3 regions of the Paenibacillus sp. FSL H8-0079 genome follow, and region 1 is predicted to be linked to each of the others. Evidence: predicted binding sites of a transcription regulator. Region 1 holds the regulator's gene; each other region holds the start of a gene.

Region 1 (6,541 bases):
TCGGTTGGAAACGACGCTCAAGCGCTGCATCCTTCTCGATGTATTTACGATACTCATCCAGCGTTGTTGCACCAATGCACTGCAATTCTCCACGGGCCAGAGCCGGTTTCAAAATGTTAGAAGCATCGATGGCACCTTCAGCTCCGCCTGCGCCAATCAAGGTATGCAATTCGTCGATAAACAGGACAATGTTACCTGCTTGGCGAATCTCATCCATGATTTTTTTCAGACGATCTTCAAACTCACCACGATATTTGGTTCCAGCGACTACTGAACCCATATCCAGGGTCATTACCCGTTTGTCGCGCAATGTTTCCGGAATCTCATTTGCAATGATTTTTTGTGCAAGGCCTTCAGCAATCGCTGTTTTACCTACACCTGGCTCACCGATCAATACCGGGTTGTTCTTCGTACGACGGCTGAGCACCTGGATGACACGTTCAATTTCTTTGCTACGTCCAATAACCGGGTCAAGGTTATTCTCTCTGGCGTATGCCGTGAGGTCACGTGCCAGACTGTCCAGCGTTGGTGTGCTGACATTGGCAGGTGTGCCATTATGGCTGGATACAGCTTCACTGCTACCAAGCAATTGCAGCACTTGTTGACGTGCTTTGTTCAGGCTAATTCCCAGGTTATTGAGCACACGTGCTGCAACACCTTCGCCTTCACGAATCAATCCGAGCAGGATATGCTCTGTGCCTACATAAGTGTGGCCCAATTTACGAGCTTCATCCATAGACAGTTCAATTACTTTTTTCGCACGTGGCGTATATGCAATGTTGGTAGGTTGCTCTTGGCCACGGCCAATTAGCGTTTCTACTTCATCCTGAATTTTTTCCAATCCGAGTCCCAGGCCGATCAGTGCTTTGGCTGCGATGCCTTCGCCTTCACGAATGAGGCCGAGCAAAATATGCTCAGTACCGATGTTATTATGACCGAGACGGACAGCTTCTTCCTGCGCGAGTGCGAGCACCTTTTGGGCCCGTTCCGTAAATCTTCCAAACATCATATCTCCTGCACCTCCATGGTTTTGGATAAAACGAGGGTCATATAATGAAATAACCGTCGTATTCTTCATATCATTTTTGTTTGCAGCCATGCTGCGAATAAAGTCATTCGGCATTTGTACATGCCTTATTATATAAAAGCCGCAATGCGGCATGAAACCATAATTCAATACTATATCAGGCTAAACTAGGACTGCTTCGCTGCATTGATCGTATCACGAATCAACTGAGCACGGTATATGTCACGCTCATCTGTGCGCATATCTTCCCCGAATGTTTTCTGCAAAAATCCCGGCTGTGTCATCACATTCAATTCATTCATTACCGTGATGGACAGTCCATCCAACAATCCGAGATCCACGCCAAGGCGTACATCCGATAAGCGCTGTGCAGCTTCCTTGGAATCAACAATAGCTGCATGAGACAATATGCCATAAGAACGCATGACCCGATCCGTAATCCGAAGTCTGGAGTCGGTAATTAACCGTTCTCTCGCTGTACGTTCATGACCAATCATCTGTAACACAACACCATGCAGGTTCTCGATGACTTCCTGTTCGGTCTGTCCCAAAGTAATCTGGTTCGAGATCTGGAACAGGTTACCCATCGCCTCGCTACCTTCACCGTATATCCCTCTTACCGTCAATCCCACTTGGGAAACTGCGGTTAGAATACGGCCAATCTGTTGTGTCATCACCAGGGCAGGCAAGTGCATCATGACCGATGCTCTGACGCCTGTACCTACATTGGTAGGGCAGCTGGTTAAGTATCCTCTGCGATCATCAAAAGCATAATCCACGTGCGCTTCAAAAGCATCATCTATTGCGGAAGCTTTCTCCCAGGCTTCTTTCACCTGAAACCCCGGATAGAGGCACTGGATACGAAGATGATCCTCTTCATTAATCATAATACTGACAGACTCATCCTCACTGAGAATAACCGCACCATTCCTGGATTCATTCGCAAGACTTGGACTGATGAGATGTTTCTCCACCAGCACCCGTTTGTCGAGTTCGTCAATATCGATCAGATCCAACGTATGAAAATCCCCAAAGGCATGAACGTCATCGTATTGAAGTACTTCGCTCAGCTTATTCAGCACCTCTTCCGATTGCTCATTGGAAGCCAGCATCGGAAACGGAACATGCTGAAGGTTGCGTGCAATCCGGACACGGCTGCTAATGACAATTTCGGAATCAGCCGCATCACTGCGCATCCAGTCGCTGAGCGCCTTCTCTGTAAAGCGCAGATTAGGCATTACGCATCCCTCCTACTAATGACAAACTTTACTCCTGAGCTATTCCTTTTTCAAGTCCTCTGATCTGGTCACGGATCTGAGCCGCCTCTTCAAATTCCTCTTGTGCGATGCTCTCTTGTAGCTCACGCTTCAGATCAGCAATTTGCCGTTTCACCTTGATGCGACCACCAGCTCGTGCAGGCACTTTGCCTACATGGGACGTATTACCATGAACCCGCTTGAACAAAGGATCCAGACGACTGTCAAAATATTTATAACATGAACTGCAGCCGAACCGGCCTATCTTACTAAATTGTGCGTACGTCATACCACACTCTTCACATTGAAGAGCTTTTGCAGGTGGTGTTCCTGCCGATCCACTTTTGCCGGCTGGATCAAAATCAAGCAATCCGGACAACAAGTTGTGAATGGAAAACCCACCTGCTGTTCCAGGGATCATTTCCCCTTTTTCACGGGCACATGACTCACAAATATGGAATTCCGTCTTCTCTCCATTTACGATCTTCGTAAAATGAAGTGTCGCCGGACGTTTATTGCATTCTTGGCACAGCATATTGATGTACCTCCTTTGACCCCGATAGTTTTCATTTACCGAGCAAAGATATTAACATCGCCTTCAACATTCTGGCACGAATTTGATCCCGGTAAGGAAGTTTGACCAATATAACCTCTCTAGATACTGCAGCTCGCATCAACCCGGCTTCCCGTTTGTTCAAGAAGCGCGCTTCTTCCAGTTGATAGATCAGACCTTCGGCAGCTGTCTGCCCGATCTCTTCACCAATACTATGGTGCAAATGATTATGCAGAGCTGATTGGGCCGGTAATTCAATGCGCTGTATGCGAACATAACCACCACCGCCGCGTTTACTCTCTACCAGGTATCCCTTCTCGAGTGTAAAACGTGTGCTGATGACATAATTGATCTGGGAAGGTACACATGAGAATTGATCTGCCAGATCATTACGCTGAATTTCAACCATTCCTTCGGGACTTTCATGCAAAATACTCTTCAGATATCGTTCGATAATATCAGAGATATTACGCATCCAATCATCCTCCACTGTCTGAAACGTTAAGTCAATAAGGACCCACACGCCCCCACAGAGTACACCTTCTCTACCCATTTAACCAATCAGGGAAACAGCGAATCTTGCTTCCACAAGTGTTAACAGGAGAGCGAAGGAAGCACGAAGGTCCTTTAATATTCCCTTGATCCTCCGATGAAATGAATCCCGTATATTGGCGATCATGCATCAGATTGTAGAAAGAAAGCTACTTAAGTATTAAACCTTTAGTTGACTTTGACTTTCTTTGACTTTATAACCATTATAGCATATTTTGTGGTTTTGCCAAGTGGGGTCACTATTCATTTTTTACGATTTTACACGAAATATTCCCCAGACACAAAAAAACCTCCCCAAAATTGCTGAAGAAGTCCATTTGTCTTTCAATAACGCCGTATTTCTATATAAGCTAATCAAGTTGAATGGAACAGCGGAATAGTCATCAGAAGAAATCAAGCAAATAGGTTTCCCGTTCCGGAATCGCTTGTTCCAAAGCCTTGATTGCTGTGTTAGGTCCTTGAATTCTTCCGATCCGTGCCATTTCCGTTGGTCTGCGATATCCCATCAATATTGCCGTAAGGGATTGAATATCTACCTTAATGGTCTGATCATCAGTGACTGGCTCGGATGTTTTCCATATGGACGCGGTTCCGTTCAGTGCCACATTCAATTGCCATACCCCTTCATTCCACGGAGCGTGGGTATCTTCTACCTGAAGAACAATCTGTACCGGTGAATCCTGGCTTGCAAATGGATACTGAGATATAAACTGCTCCACACTAACGATGCGTGCCATAAAGTAAGGTACAATCTCCTGCTGAATCCGTGGGTTATCCAATTGGAAAGCAAGCGTATCACTGGCTGGTGCCTGCAACGTCACTTCCTGGATCATGGAATCATGATTGGCAATGAAAGTCCAGAGCCCTTGTCTAGCCTCTTCATTCAGATAGATAATCTCTTTAATGGTAAACTTATTTTCCTTTACCTCATATAAAAGATAACCTTGTGCTACATCAGTTTCATCATAATATACAGCCTTCTGGCTGGTCCCATTCACAAGAACTGAATTCTCCCACCTTGCATCATCCCGGACCAGGGTTCCGTTATAGCGCTCAGCGTAAGCACTGTATACTTGCTTTAATATGCTAAGACCCGGATCGCCACGCCGAATCGTTCCAGGTGTCGCTTTTTTCGAAGGCAAATGTGCTGTAGGCACTTTATATCGTTTAAATTCAACATAGGTCTCCCATCCATACTTCCGATAGAAACCAAAAGAGAATGGATGCAAGAATGATATGCTCTGTTTGTTACGATTCATTTCTTCCAACGCATGCTTCAGCAGACCCGCTACCCAGCCTTTGCGTCTATACTCTGGCCAGGTGGCTACACCCGCAATACCGCCCATCTCGAACGCTCTGCCATGAATATAAGTTTGAAAAGGAATGATGTGAAGTTTGGCTCCTAGCTGCCCGTCCTCATATACACCCCATATATCCTGTGACGAAAATTGACTCCGCCGTTTTTCTTTTTGTTCTTCACTCATTACTACTTGAAAAGCATATTCGGAGAGTGCCATCGCCGGTTCAAAATCATCTACCGTCAATTTCTGAATTTCCATGTTGTCCTACACCCCATTCGCTAGAGTTATATCAATCCAAATCATGGCCTGATATCTGATATATGTACCCCTTAGAGTGTGTCAGAGGATTCTTACAAAGTCAAATAAGAGATGCTTCCGCATCCCCTTAAATAAACAAATAAAAACCACCACCGAATAACATCGGCAGTGGTTCTTCGCTTGGCGGCGTCCTACTCTCCCAGGACCCTGCGGTCCAAGTACCATCGGCGCTAGAGGGCTTAACGGTCGTGTTCGGGATGGGTACGTGTGGAACCCCTCCGCCATCGCCACCAAACGCGGTGCTTACATTTCAGAGTGTTGTTCTCTGAAAACTAGATTCGAAACGAAACATGCGATTTAGAACTTGCTATTGGATAAGCCCTCGACCGATTAGTACTGGTCAGCTCCATGCATTGCTGCACTTCCACCCCCAGCCTATCTACCTCGTCGTCTTCAAGGGGTCTTACATACTGGGAAATCTCATCTTGAGGGGGGCTTCACGCTTAGATGCTTTCAGCGTTTATCCCGTCCGTACATAGCTACCCAGCGGTGCTCCTGGCGGAACAACTGGTACACCAGCGGTACGTCCATCCCGGTCCTCTCGTACTAAGGACAGCTCCTCTCAAATTTCCTACGCCCACGACAGATAGGGACCGAACTGTCTCACGACGTTCTGAACCCAGCTCGCGTACCGCTTTAATGGGCGAACAGCCCAACCCTTGGGACCTACTTCAGCCCCAGGATGCGATGAGCCGACATCGAGGTGCCAAACCTCCCCGTCGATGTGGACTCTTGGGGGAGATAAGCCTGTTATCCCCAGGGTAGCTTTTATCCGTTGAGCGATGGCCCTTCCATGCGGTACCACCGGATCACTAAGCCCGACTTTCGTCCCTGCTCGACTTGTAGGTCTCGCAGTCAAGCTCCCTTATGCCTTTGCACTCTTCGAATGATTTCCAACCATTCTGAGGGAACCTTTGGGCGCCTCCGTTACTCTTTAGGAGGCGACCGCCCCAGTCAAACTGCCCACCTGACACTGTCCCCGTACCGGATTACGGTACCAGGTTAGAACCTAGATACGATCAGGGTGGTATCCCAACGTTGCCTCCACACAAGCTGGCGCTCATGCTTCAAAGGCTCCCACCTATCCTGTACAGATCGTACCCAAATTCAATATCAAGCTGCAGTAAAGCTCCATGGGGTCTTTCCGTCTTGTCGCGGGTAACCTGCATCTTCACAGGTATTAAAATTTCACCGGATCTCTCGTTGAGACAGCGCCCAAGTCGTTACGCCATTCGTGCGGGTCAGAATTTACCTGACAAGGAATTTCGCTACCTTAGGACCGTTATAGTTACGGCCGCCGTTTACTGGGGCTTCGGTTCACAGCTTCGGATTGCTCCTAACCACTCCCCTTAACCTTCCAGCACCGGGCAGGCGTCAGCCCGTATACTTCGCCTTACGGCTTCGCACAGACCTGTGTTTTTGCTAAACAGTCGCTTGGGCCTTTTCACTGCGGCCCCCTCGTGCTATTCACACTACCGGGGCACCCCTTCTCCCGAAGTTACGGGGTCATTTTGCCGAGTTCCTTAACGAGAGT
Region 2 (6,541 bases), 1.0 Mb from region 1:
AACACATAAGGGGGCTATCGTGATGGGTAAACAATGGATGAAACCGTTTGGTGCGGTGCTGGTGGCAAGTACGTTGCTTGTTGGAGGAACAGCATGGGTTGCACCAGGTAACTATGCTTACGCTGCAGAGGTTCAGGGCGTACAACAGAATGTGATTAATGTCGTGGGTAAAGGTGAGATTCAGGTGAAACCTGATATTGCTTATCTGTCCATTGGTGTGAACAGCACTGCAGAGACAGCTGCATCTGCCCAAAAAGCGAATGCTGCCAAAGTTCAAAAGGTATCCAATTTGCTAAAAAATACGTGGAAGATCAGTGCAGACGACATTCAAACGAGTCAGTTCTCTGTACAACCCAACTACACGTATAGCGAAAAAGACGGACAACAAATTAAAGGATACACAGCGCATCATACGCTGACGGTCACATATCGTGAGATGGACAAAATCGGCGAGCTGCTCGACGCTGCTTCACAAGCAGGTGCCAACAACATTGAAAACGTGCGCTTTACTGTAGAAAATCCGGAAAGTTATGAGTCCCAAGTGATTGAGAAAGCTGTTGCCAATGCAGATGTGAAAGCTGGAGCTATTGCAAAAGCAGTTAAACGTCAACTGGGTGCTGTTCTTTCCGTGAGCCAAGGCGATGCCAATGTGCCTGTATTCTATGCAAGTGAGGCTTTGATGTCCAAAGCAGCAGATACAGCAGGTGGCACTGAGATTGAAACAGGCCAGGTTAAAGTAAGCACAATCTTGAATATCACGTATGAAATGAAATAAACAAGATTGAATTAGGATTGTAAGCTAGAGTAACCTTTTAAGTGTCATTCGAAAGAGTGCAACGAAATAATGACAAAGACTTTGTCCTCAGGACAGGGTCTTTTTTGTTGCAAAATCAGACTTTGATGAAGTTAGAAGAGAGGGCACCCTTTTGAAGCTGATTGAAATGCTGTCTTTAGGTGTCTTTTTTGTATAGTTGTTCGTGACAAAAAGGTCATATCCCGTTATATTTTCCCTCTGATATTCATCAACATTGTAACTCCAGCTGTAAACCTTTCCGAAATCGGGTTAATTATAATAGAGAGGTGAGCGTATGAGATATGCGATCAGTTCAGGATTACATACGCAATGATCCCTAATTGTAAATTCAGAGAGGAGTTTTATATATGACATCATGGAAAAAATGGACAAGTGCGTTGCTGGCAGCAGGAATTATTGTGGGGAGCGGTGCAGTGTGGCAAGATAGTTCGGTACAAGCGGCTTCTGTATCCTCCAAAGTAACAACCCCGGCTGAGGTGACCCTGAAATCAGGTGGGAAAACACTGACTCAAAAAGGACTTCTACAAGGAGGCTCAACCTGGGTATCGCTTACGGCAGTCAAAGATGTAGCAGGTGGAACCTTGAAATATGATGCGAAAACCAAAGAGTATGCTCTGACAGCAGCGAATAACACGATGACCATCAGCCTTTTGGACGGCCAGCCGAGTGTTCGGATCAACAACTATTATCCTCAAGTGGACGCGAAGCTGATCAACGGCAGATTATATATTCCATTCTCAGCGATGAGAGATTATCTGGGTGTACAGGGGAACTGGGATGGCAAAACCAAAACGTTGACGCTCAGTAAGGTAAAACAAAATAGTGTGAAAGTTAAAGCGGCGACAGTCAAAGTTACTGTGAAAAATGCTGAAGTGGATGTTCAGTACCCGCAAGTGAGTGGACTTGCAAGCAAAGAAGCTGAAGCAGCGATCAACAAAGTGCTGAAGGACGAAGTGGATGCATATGTAGCTGACTTCAAGAAACAGACTTCTGAGTTCGGTGGCGCAACCGCCAACCGCCCGTATGCATTTGAGAGCTCTTATGTGGTGACCTACAATGAAAGTGGCGTACTGGGACTCATTACACAACGATACGAGGATTATGCTGGCGCTCACGGTATGACATTCCGCACGGGCCACACCTTTGCACTGGACACAGGCAAGGAGCTTACTTTAGATGATGTGCTGCAAAATAACAAAACGATGCGCGAGACGTTGGGTAAAAAAGTCGGCGAACAGCTGAAAGCTCGCGGTGGATACCTTGAAGGCTACAAAGGGTTAAATAAAGATCAGGATTTCTATGTGACACCAACGGGTGTGGTCGTGTTCTTCCAGCTGTATGAGTATACGGCGTACGCAGAGGGATTCCCTGAAATGCCATTTACGTATAAAGAGATTCTCCCTAAAGGCACAGAACCTTTTAGTGACGTAACGGGAACGAAATAACGGATCATTATTGTGCACTCATACGTTATTTTTCTTAATAAATAAAAAGAAGAAGCCCCCATCATGTGTTCATGATGGGGGCTTCTTCTCGTATAGACAACACAATGATGTGTTGCTGATTACGTTGGTTGTTGATTATGTTAACGCGTAGACCGTAGTCTACGTCACACTTAGATGCCTTGGGAACCTACGTTTTCGATAACTTTATCAATGATACCGTAATCGGCAGCTTCAGCAGCACTCATGAAGTAGTCACGATCCGTGTCTTTCTCGATCTTCTCCAACGGTTGACCTGAACGCTCAGAGATGATGCGGTTCAAGGTATCACGCATTTTCAGGATGCGGCGAGCACGAATTTCGATGTCGGTAGCTTGACCTTGAGCACCACCAAGTGGTTGGTGAATCATGATTTCACTGTTAGGCAACGCAAAACGTTTCCCTTTCGCACCGGCATTCAGCAAGAATGCACCCATGGAAGCCGCCATACCTACACAGATGGTAGATACATCCGGTTTGATGAATTGCATTGTATCGTAAATGGCCATACCAGCTGTAATGGATCCGCCTGGGCTGTTGATGTATAAGTGAATGTCTTTCTCCGGATCTTCCGCAGCTAGGAACAACATCTGCGCCATGATGGCATTTGCCACAACGTCATTAACGTCGCTACCAAGGAAAATAATACGATCCTTCAGCAATCTGGAATAGATGTCATAGGCGCGCTCACCCCGGTTGCTCTGTTCAACGACCATAGGAATAAAACTCACGTGAAAAACCTCCTCGGAAATGTAAATGTTATTGGTGTTTATACTTAAACTGTTACCGTATTACCCACATAATAAACAATTCCAAACAAAAAGTCAAAGAAAGTCAAACTAACTTGCAAAAAAAAGAAACCTTTCCGGTTTCATTGGTTAAAAGGGTTATGAGCTGTTAAATAAAAAATGGCGCGCCCGCCAAGAATCGAACTTGGATCTCAGGCTTCGGAGGCCTACGTCATATCCATTGGACCACGGGCGCACATTATGTGACAGCAATACTGATTATAGCTCATGGAATATTTAATTGCAAGCAGTTCGTTTTGTATGTTGGTTTGGATTGAGCTAAAAATGATCATGATGAAGAAGAGTGGATAAAGAGTGCATTTAAGTAAATGCTATTAGAGGTTTTGGACATGCCGTATGAAATGTGATTCTGAGCGATATGTAGACGAGAATAATTTGTTTCTTCTATATATGGTATGCGTGAGGCAGTCCTAGATCATGGAAGTCTAGGATTGTGAAAATAGGCGCGTACAAACGCTGAAAGCGTGTCGAAATAACACGTTGAAACACTTGCATGTCACGTCAGTTTTAGGTAGAATAGACGTGGGACTTAAAAAGTTAACCCGGGACGTTTTAGGGCCACGAAAGAGAGCTTGGAACGAGAACTTGCGGGAGTGGAAAGCATGCGAACGATTTTAGAAATACAAAAGCAGCTTCTGCCTGATCTCATGGATATCTTGAAAAAGAGGTATACGATTCTGCAACAGATCATGTTATCGGATGTGATCGGACGGAGAACGTTAGCTAATTCCATGCAGATGACCGAGCGGGTTCTGAGGGCTGAGACCGATCTGTTAAAGGCTCAGGGACTTATTGAAATTGACAGTGCAGGAATGAAGATCAGCGAGGCAGGGTATGATTTGCTGCAGCAGTTAGAGCCCGTTGCTAAAGAGTTGTTCGGATTATCCGAGCTGGAAGAGCGCATCAAGCAAGCCTACGGTCTGCAAAAGGTAGTTGTGGTTCCTGGCGATTCGGATGTTTCTCCATTTGCCAAAAGGGAACTGGGCAGAGCCGGAGCGAAGGCTCTCGGCAATATCATGAGTGACAACGACGTTGTCGCCGTTACTGGCGGATCAACAACGGCCGAAGTCGCAGAGCAACTTAATCCACCAACATCGCTCAAAGGTGTCTGGTTCGTACCGGCACGCGGTGGACTTGGAGAAAGTCTTGAAATTCAGGCGAATACGATCGCATCCACAATGGCAAAACGGGTAGGAGCGCAATACAAACTCCTGCATGTACCGGATTTGCTTAGTGATCATGCCTATGAATCATTAATCCAGGACCCGAGTGTTCAGGAGATTCTGCAGCTGATCAGGCAATCGCGGATTGTTATTCATGGAATTGGTGATGCCGTGGAGATGGCAACGAGACGCAAACTTGCGACGGAGATTGTAGATGAACTCCAGGAGCAAGGGGCCGTATCTGAATCTTTCGGTTATTACTTTAATGATCAGGGTGAGGTGGTACATACCATGCTTACACTGGGAATGCGACTTCAGGATATTGAACGAACCGATGTCGTGATCGGAATTGCAGGTGGCAAAAGTAAAGCTGCTGCCATACACTCCGTGCTGCGATTTGGTCAGGAAGATATTCTGATTATTGATGAGGCAGCTGCCGAAGTCATCGTAGCCGAAATGGAATAAGAATTTACTTTTCATCACAACCATTGTTGTCTTGACGGACTTCACCGTCTGTCTTGAATATATAAGTTTCATAAAAAAAATTAATCAAAACTTGGGAGGAACTTACTCATGATTAAAGTAGGTATTAACGGTTTTGGACGTATTGGACGCTTGGCATTCCGCCGTATTCAAAATGTAGCAGGCATCGAGGTAGTAGCAATCAACGACTTGACTGACGCTAAAATGCTGGCTCATTTGCTCAAATATGATACAACTCAAGGTCGCTTCGATGGCGATGTTGAAGTACACGATGGCTTCTTCAAAGTGAACGGCAAAGAAGTTAAAGTATTGGCTAACCGTAACCCAGAAGAACTTCCTTGGGGCGACCTGGGCGTAGATATCGTTCTGGAATGTACTGGTTTCTTCACAACTAAAGAAGCAGCTGAGAAACACTTGAAAGGCGGAGCTAAGAAAGTTGTTATTTCCGCACCAGCTACTGGCGACATGAAAACCATCGTTTACAATGTAAACCATGAAATCCTCGACGGTACTGAAACTGTAATCTCCGGCGCATCTTGCACAACAAACTGCCTGGCACCTATGGCAAAAACACTGCAAGACAAATTCGGAATCGTTCAAGGTTTGATGACTACAATTCACGCTTACACTGGCGACCAAAACACGTTGGATGCTCCACACCCTAAAGGTGACTTCCGTCGTGCTCGCGCAGCAGCTGAAAACATCATCCCTAACACAACTGGTGCTGCTAAAGCAATCGGTCTGGTAATCCCAGAACTGCAAGGCATCCTTGATGGTGCAGCTCAACGTGTACCAGTAGCTACTGGTTCCCTGACTGAGCTCGTAACTGTTCTGAACAAAAAAGTAACGGCTGAAGAAGTTAATGCAGCTATGCAAGAAGCTTCCGATCCAGAAACTTTCGGATACACAGAAGACGAAATCGTATCTTCCGATATCCAAGGAATCACTTTCGGTTCCCTGTTTGATGCAACTCAAACTAAAGTTCTGACTGTTGGCGACCAACAATTGGTTAAAACTGTAGCTTGGTATGACAATGAAATGTCCTACACTGCACAATTGGTTCGCACTTTGGAGCACTTTGCAAAAATGATTAAGTAATATCTGCAATAACATAGAGCGGAAACAGATGCTATTGTTTCCGCTCTTTATATATCTACATTTTGCAAATTTCTCAAAAACACCAGGATTGACAAGGGATTTTAGCTCTTGATTGGTCCACCAAATACATGGGTGCGGAGGAAATACAGATGAACAAAAAAAGTGTACGCGATATCGAATTGACAGGAAAACGGGCTTTTGTCCGTGTAGATTTCAATGTGCCGCTCGAAGATGGTAAAATTACAGATGACAAACGTATTCGTGCAACGCTTCCTACAATCAACTTCTTGATTGAAAAAGGCGCTAAAGTCATTTTGGCAAGCCACATGGGTCGTCCTAACGGCGAAGTGGTTGACTCCTTGCGTTTGACTCCAGCAGCTGAGCGTTTGTCTGAATTGCTTGGTAAAACAGTGGTTAAAGCTGACGGTTCTGTTGGCGACGCTGTTAAAGCTCAAATCGCTGAACTGAACAACGGCGACGTATTGTTGCTTGAGAACGTTCGTTTCCACGCAGGCGAAGAGAAAAATGATCCAGAACTCGCAAAACAATTTGCTGAACTGGCTGACGTTTTCGTTAACGATGCGTTTGGCGCGGCTCACAGAGCACATGCTTCGACTGAAGGAATCGCTCACTTGCTTCCAGCAGTGTCCGGTTTGTTGATGGAGAAAGAACTTGAAGTGTTGGGTAAAGCAA
Region 3 (6,541 bases), 640 kb from region 1:
CGTGGTTAGCACACGCTGGTCTTGTGTTCTGCCAGCAAGGATTGGAACGATAAAGGTAACGGGTACGCTAACCATCTGCATCAAGGAGAGCATCCAGCCTGCTGAGGTGGGGCTGAAGCCTTGTTCGGCGAGAATCTCGGGAAGCCAGGTAATCGTCGTATAGAAGATTAGAGATTGCAGACCCATAAATAATGTAATGAACCAAGCCAGGGATGATGTCCGTAGACGCACAGGTGTCCCTTCACTCTGGGTGGCCACATATAACATTCGCTGGCGTCCCGCAGCGACTTGGGGGAGCCACAGGAGAAGTGCCAATATGGATAACAAGGCCCACATGCCCAGAGAAGCGCGCCAACCGATGGAGGTTGCTCCTGCTACTGGCACACTCATGCCTGAGGCGATAGCGCCAAATATATTCATGGATACAGAGTATAGTCCGGTCACGATACCTACACGCAATGGGAAATCGCGTTTGATCAAACTGGGTAAAAGCACATTGCTTAACGCAATGCCACATCCCAATATTGCGGTTCCTGCATATAAGGCTAAGACAGAGGGCAATAAACGTAACGCCACCCCCAGAGTTACGATGACGATAGCGATCAGCAAGGCTGATTCAAGTCCTAAACGTTTCGCAAGACGTGGTGCAAAAGGAGAGACTGCTGCAAAAGCGAGTAAAGGAAGCGAGGTCAGAAGCCCTGCCATCGTATGACCGATACCTGTGTCGGACCGGATCATCTCCACAACGGGACCGGTTGCCGTGATCGGTGACCTCATGGTAGCAGCGATGACGATAATGCCTGCTAATAACAGGCCGAATCTTTTGGATGCGGAAGAATGTTCTTCTTCGGCTTGGATAGATGCGTGTTGCTGTATTGAAGATGACATGATAAAATCTCCTGTTTCCTAATGAGTTGATATGTATGGATTGTTACATTATCCACTCCGCAAGCATAACATTCTATGTCAATATCGAGCAATGAAATGGGTCAAACTCATCCTAGAACGCAAAAAAAACTTCCCGAAGGAAGTTTATTTTAATACGTCCCAGGAGGGATACTCTCCTTGCAGTCGAGACTGCGAAGTAGTGCTAACGAAGCGAATGCTCCGACGAACCATTGGGGTTCTCATCCCCAGAACGCAAAAAAAAAAAAGCCTCCCGAAGGAAGCTTTCTTTTAATACGTCCCAGGAGGGATTCGAACCCCCGACCGACGCCTTAGAAGGGCGTTGCTCTATCCAGCTGAGCTACTGAGACATGAATTTTTTCAAGCAAAATTGATTTTATCATATGCAAACAGGAATATCAAGCGTTTTATTTTAAACTATTTTTCGTATATGATATTTGGCGGCAGTAACGTTTTTTTCATTATATTTAAGGTTATGTTAGAATATCAGGAGAACTCAGAAAATAGATCGACAATCGTTTAAATATATACATCTATTTATGTTGATTCCGACTGGAGATTCAGGATATAGAGGAGGTGCTCCCATTAAGGAATCCACGACCCCGGAAACCGAGCACAACAACAATATTGTGCTGTTTCCTAAGACGCTGGACTATTACCAGATTCAATTGACAGTGATGCTTGAAAATGAACGGTATGGTGAAGCGATGAAATTGCTTCACTTTTTGCTGCAATGTCAGGGACAGGAAGAGCGCCACTATGATGAGTGGCGGGCCCTGCTCGAATGGCTTCAGGCTGCGTTCCCTCATTATGAAGAAACTTCACCTGCCGTTGATGAGGAACAGGAAGAGGAAGAGATCAGTGAGGAAGACATGGCGAGGCAGCATGCCCGTTTGAAGCTTGAACAGGATGATGGTTATGCTGATAAGATGCTTCGTACAGTAATGGAAGAACCGTTGTCTGAACAGACGATGCTGGCGTTGGAGCAACTGGCCTATCTTGATCTGCCGAAGATTGACGAGGCACTTACGAGTTGGTTAAAAGATAAGTCGCTTCACCCTTTGCTTCAGTTCCGGGTGCTGCAAACCTTGCGTCGTCGAGGTGTTCAAGGTATGATCCTGTTTACGAGAGGCGAAGAGCAGGTAGAGGTGGAGCTTGATACCGTGCCTCTTAAACCAGAGGAATTCCCGCTCCAAATCGTTCAGATTCTGGAACGAGTGGCAGATCAGACGGAGGTTCATGAACCTACGCTCTTTTATTTTGCCCAGGAACTGTGGATACAATATGTCATGGCGGTGTATGGAACCCGTGATTATGTATCGATGCTGGAAGAAAATGATTCCATGACAGATATATGGGCAGCAGCTCTACATATGACCGTTGCAGACAGTCTGGGTGGCTCGCATGATGAGGAAAATACGCGCTCAATGTATGCTGTGACAGGCGCGATGCGCTTTCGACTGGAGCAGGCTTATCGTTCGATGAAACAGTTTGTATCTGCTGGTTTGGACGGTTAAACGAGGCCGGAAACGTTTTCCTTAAACTGTATCAAGGGATTCCCCTTGAAAAAGAATCTAATCTTGTTTATACTAAAATGGTTATTTTGTACGTGATTGCCTACGTGAACATGTGAATTTTGGAGGGGAAAGTATACAATGAAAGCAACTTGGGAAAAGATAGAGAAGAACCTTGGGGTTCTTGAGGTTGAAGTGGATGCAGATCGTGTAACTGCAGCACTCGACAAAGCTTTTAATAAAGTGGTAAAACAAGCAAACGTACCTGGATTCCGTAAAGGTAAAGTACCACGTTCCATCTTCGAAGCACGTTTTGGTGTAGAGAGCCTTTATCAAGAAGCAATCGACATTTTGCTTCCTGAAGCCTATACAGAAGCAATCGACCAAACGGATATCTTCCCGGTTGATCGTCCTGACGTAGATGTTGAACAATTTGCTAAAGGAGAAACATTCAAGTTCAAAGCGAAAGTAACTGTGAAACCAGAAGTTACCCTGGGTGACTACAAAGGAATCGAAGTTGCTGTAGCAAAAGGTGAAGTAACTGACGCAGAAGTGACTGAAGAACTTGAGCGTCTTCAACAACGTCACGCTGAACTCGTTGTAATCGACGAAGGTTCCGCTGCAAACGGCGACGTTGCAGTAATCGACTTCGACGGTTCCGTTGATGGTGTACCTTTCGAAGGTGGACAAGCTGAGCGTTATTCCCTGGAACTGGGTTCCAACACATTTATCCCTGGATTTGAAGAGCAAGTTGTGGGTCTTTCCACAGGCGACTTCAAAGACGTAGAAGTGACTTTCCCAGAGAGCTACCATGCAGCAGAACTTGCTGGCAAACAAGCGGTATTCAAAGTGAAAATTCACGAAATCAAACGCAAACAGCTTCCTGCATTGGATGATGAGTTTGCTAAAGATGTTAGTGAATTCGACACACTGGAAGAGTACAAAGCTGACTTGAAAACACAATTGGAATCCCGTAAAGCTGACGAAGCCAAAGCTGCTCAAGAAAATGCAGTTGTAGAAAAAGTGGCTGAGAACGCTGAAGTGGACATTCCTTCTGCAATGGTAGAGAGCGAAGTACAGAACATGATGCGTGATTTCGACAACCGTCTGCGCAACCAAGGTATGAACCTTGAAATGTTCCTGAGCTTCTCCGGACAGACTCAAGCTGACCTGAGAGGACAAATGCAAGAAGATGCTTCCAAACGTGTTCGCAACAACCTGGTGCTTGAAGCTGTAGGTAAAGCGGAAAACATTGAAGTATCTGACGAAGAAGTGAATCAAGAACTCGAAAAAATGGCTGAATCTTACAAGCGTCCTGCTGATGAGATCCGTGGCATCCTCGAGGGTAATGGTTCCCTGGACAGCCTTCGTGATGAAGTTAAACTGCGTAAAACGATTGAGGTTCTCCTTGAGAACAGCACAGTTGTTGAGCCGGTTGAAGCTCCAGCTGAAGAAGTTGTTGCAGAAGCTGACGAAAAATAAGACAAGCTGTTATCAACTTGTCAGTTGAATAAACGATAAGGCACGTGAATTATTGCGTGCCTTATTTTTAAATTGCGACATCCATTTTATAGAAAATGAAGTAATAATATGGATGAGTACTAATTTTATTGATCCGTGTACAGTTTTTACATACCTATGACACTTCGTGCAAATAAAAAATCGCAATACGGCATAGGATGGCTTCAATTTGCACATACATAGAAAACATGGTTAAATATGATCAGGCAAAAAAGTAAACGAACTGATGTCTGATACCTCTTGTGAAAAATGACATTGTCACAGGAAAGTGTTAGAATGAATTTGGGTTTGCTTTACAGGTGGCCTATGTCTAATTACATGTAGAAAAGAGGTTGGTCTCATGAGTCTGGTGCCAATGGTTATAGAACAAACCAATCGAGGCGAGCGGTCTTACGATATATATTCGCGTTTGCTGAAGGATCGCATTATCTTTCTAACCAGTGCGATTGATGACGATGTAGCCAATCTTGTCATAGCACAGCTTTTGTTTTTGGCAGCCGACGATCCTGAAAAGGATATCAGCTTGTACATTAACTCACCTGGTGGTTCTGTCACTGCAGGGATGGGTATATACGATACGATGCAATATATCAAGCCGGATGTATCTACCATTTGCGTAGGGATGGCAGCAAGCATGGGTTCTTTATTGCTGACAGCCGGTGCACCTGGCAAGAGATATGCGCTGACGAACAGCGAAGTGATGATTCATCAGCCGCTCGGCGGCATTCAAGGACAGGCTGCGGATATTAAGATACACGCAGAATGGATTATTAAAACACGTCAGAAACTGAATCAAATATACGTCGATCGTACGGGTCAGTCTCTTGATAAAATTGAGCGGGATACAGACCGTGACTTCTTCATGAGCGCTGACGAAGCTAAGACGTACGGCATTATTGACCAGGTGCTCAGTAGACCGATCAATTCCTAAAGGGGTGGTTTCATGTTTAAATTTAACGATGAGAAAGGGCAACTGAAATGCTCTTTTTGCGGTAAATCTCAGGAACAGGTACGTAAGCTGGTCGCTGGACCAGGCGTGTACATTTGTGATGAATGTATCGAACTTTGCACCGAAATCGTTGAGGAAGAACTCGGTCATGATGAAGAAGTAGACCTCAAAGATATTCCAAAACCGAAAGAAATTCGTAATATCCTGGATCAATATGTTATTGGTCAGGAGCAAGCGAAGAAGTCATTGTCTGTTGCAGTGTATAATCACTACAAACGGATCAACACGCAAAGCAAGATTGAAGATGTTGAATTGTCGAAGAGTAACATTTTGCTGTTAGGACCTACGGGTTCTGGTAAAACGTTGCTTGCGCAAACGATGGCAAAAATCCTGAATGTACCTTTTGCTATTGCTGATGCTACTTCATTAACAGAAGCGGGTTATGTGGGTGAGGATGTAGAGAACATTCTGCTCAAGCTGATCCAAGCTGCTGATTATGATGTGGAAAAAGCAGAGCGTGGCATTATTTATATCGATGAGATTGATAAAGTAGCGCGTAAATCCGAAAACCCATCCATTACTCGTGATGTATCGGGTGAAGGTGTTCAACAGGCACTCTTGAAAATTCTTGAGGGAACCGTGGCTTCTGTACCACCACAAGGTGGTCGTAAACACCCTCATCAAGAATTCATTCAGATTGATACAACGAATATCCTGTTCATTTGCGGCGGTGCCTTTGATGGTCTGGAGCAAATGATCAAACGCCGGATCGGTAAAAAAGTCATTGGTTTCAATACCGTTGCTGAGCAACAAGATCTGAAACCAGGTGAATATCTGGGTATGGTATTGCCGGAAGACTTGCTGAAATTCGGTCTGATTCCGGAATTTGTAGGCCGTCTGCCAGTCATCTCCACTTTGGAGCCACTGGATGAAGATACGTTGGTACGGATTCTTTCCGAACCGAAAAACGCGCTTACCAAACAGTACCAAAAACTGCTTGAGCTGGACAATGTGAATCTGGTATTTGAACCAGCTGCATTGCTCGCGATTGCAAAAGAAGCAATCAAACGTAACACAGGTGCACGTGGTTTGCGTGCCATCATTGAAGGCATCATGCTTGAAATCATGTATGAAGTGCCTTCACGTGAAGATGTTACGAACTGTGTTATTACCGAAGAAGTCGTTGAGAAAAGAGTCGTGCCTGAACTAAGCCAATCGAAGGACGATAAGCAGGAAGAAAGCGCCTAATGAAAGCCTGAATCCTGTTTGAACTCTGAAATATAGACTTGTCAGTTCTCCACTTTGGCAGAAGGCGAATTCGTGTCTCTGTCAGGGTGGAGCTTTGACGTTGTGGGGAGAGAAATCACTCATGTATTTAAGACAAGATACACGTCCCGTGAAAGTGGGAAACGTAACGATCGGTGGCAGTAACGAAGTCATTATCCAGAGTATGTGTACAACCAAAACGGCAGATGTTGAGGCGACGGTTGCAGAGATTTTGCGACTGGAAGAAGCCGGCTGTCAAGTGGTACGTGTAACAGTGAATAATGAGGAAGCTGCCGCAGCCATCAAGGAAATCAAGAAACGCATTAACATACCGCTTGTAGCAGATATTCATTTCAACTATAAGCTGGCTTTACTTGCGATTGAG

The links. The regulator CtsR, encoded in region 1, represses protease genes until heat stress. The targets are predictions, from matches to a motif close to ATGGTCAATAAAGGTCAAACA.
Region 2: clpP (ATP-dependent Clp endopeptidase proteolytic subunit ClpP) is a predicted target of CtsR. The motif match lies at 3,116-3,136, and genes of this name have one in related genera.
Region 3: clpP (ATP-dependent Clp endopeptidase proteolytic subunit ClpP) is a predicted target of CtsR. The motif match lies at 4,130-4,150, and genes of this name have one in related genera.

What each region holds. Positions count from the first base shown of each region.
Region 1 is NZ_CP150300.1:5,859,263-5,865,803, forward strand. It holds gene MHI06_RS26350 (ATP-dependent Clp protease ATP-binding subunit) at 1-1,009, opposite strand, end outside; gene MHI06_RS26355 (protein arginine kinase) at 1,195-2,265, opposite strand; gene MHI06_RS26360 (UvrB/UvrC motif-containing protein) at 2,294-2,818, opposite strand; gene MHI06_RS26365 (CtsR family transcriptional regulator) at 2,850-3,311, opposite strand; gene MHI06_RS26370 (GNAT family N-acetyltransferase) at 3,772-4,947, opposite strand; rRNA gene rrf (5S ribosomal RNA) at 5,126-5,242, opposite strand; rRNA gene MHI06_RS26380 (23S ribosomal RNA) at 5,318-6,541, opposite strand, start outside.
Region 2 is NZ_CP150300.1:187,009-193,549, forward strand. It holds gene MHI06_RS00905 (SIMPL domain-containing protein) at 23-775, shown strand; gene MHI06_RS00910 (DUF4163 domain-containing protein) at 1,162-2,259, shown strand; gene clpP (ATP-dependent Clp endopeptidase proteolytic subunit ClpP) at 2,430-3,026, opposite strand; tRNA gene MHI06_RS00920 (tRNA-Arg) at 3,205-3,279, opposite strand; gene MHI06_RS00925 (sugar-binding domain-containing protein) at 3,707-4,732, shown strand; gene gap (type I glyceraldehyde-3-phosphate dehydrogenase) at 4,841-5,848, shown strand; gene MHI06_RS00935 (phosphoglycerate kinase) at 5,998-6,541, shown strand, end outside.
Region 3 is NZ_CP150300.1:5,217,851-5,224,391, reverse strand. It holds gene MHI06_RS23390 (MFS transporter) at 1-888, opposite strand, end outside; tRNA gene MHI06_RS23385 (tRNA-Arg) at 1,183-1,256, opposite strand; gene MHI06_RS23380 (hypothetical protein) at 1,584-2,423, shown strand; gene tig (trigger factor) at 2,562-3,902, shown strand; gene clpP (ATP-dependent Clp endopeptidase proteolytic subunit ClpP) at 4,282-4,872, shown strand; gene clpX (ATP-dependent protease ATP-binding subunit ClpX) at 4,885-6,138, shown strand; gene ispG (flavodoxin-dependent (E)-4-hydroxy-3-methylbut-2-enyl-diphosphate synthase) at 6,260-6,541, shown strand, end outside.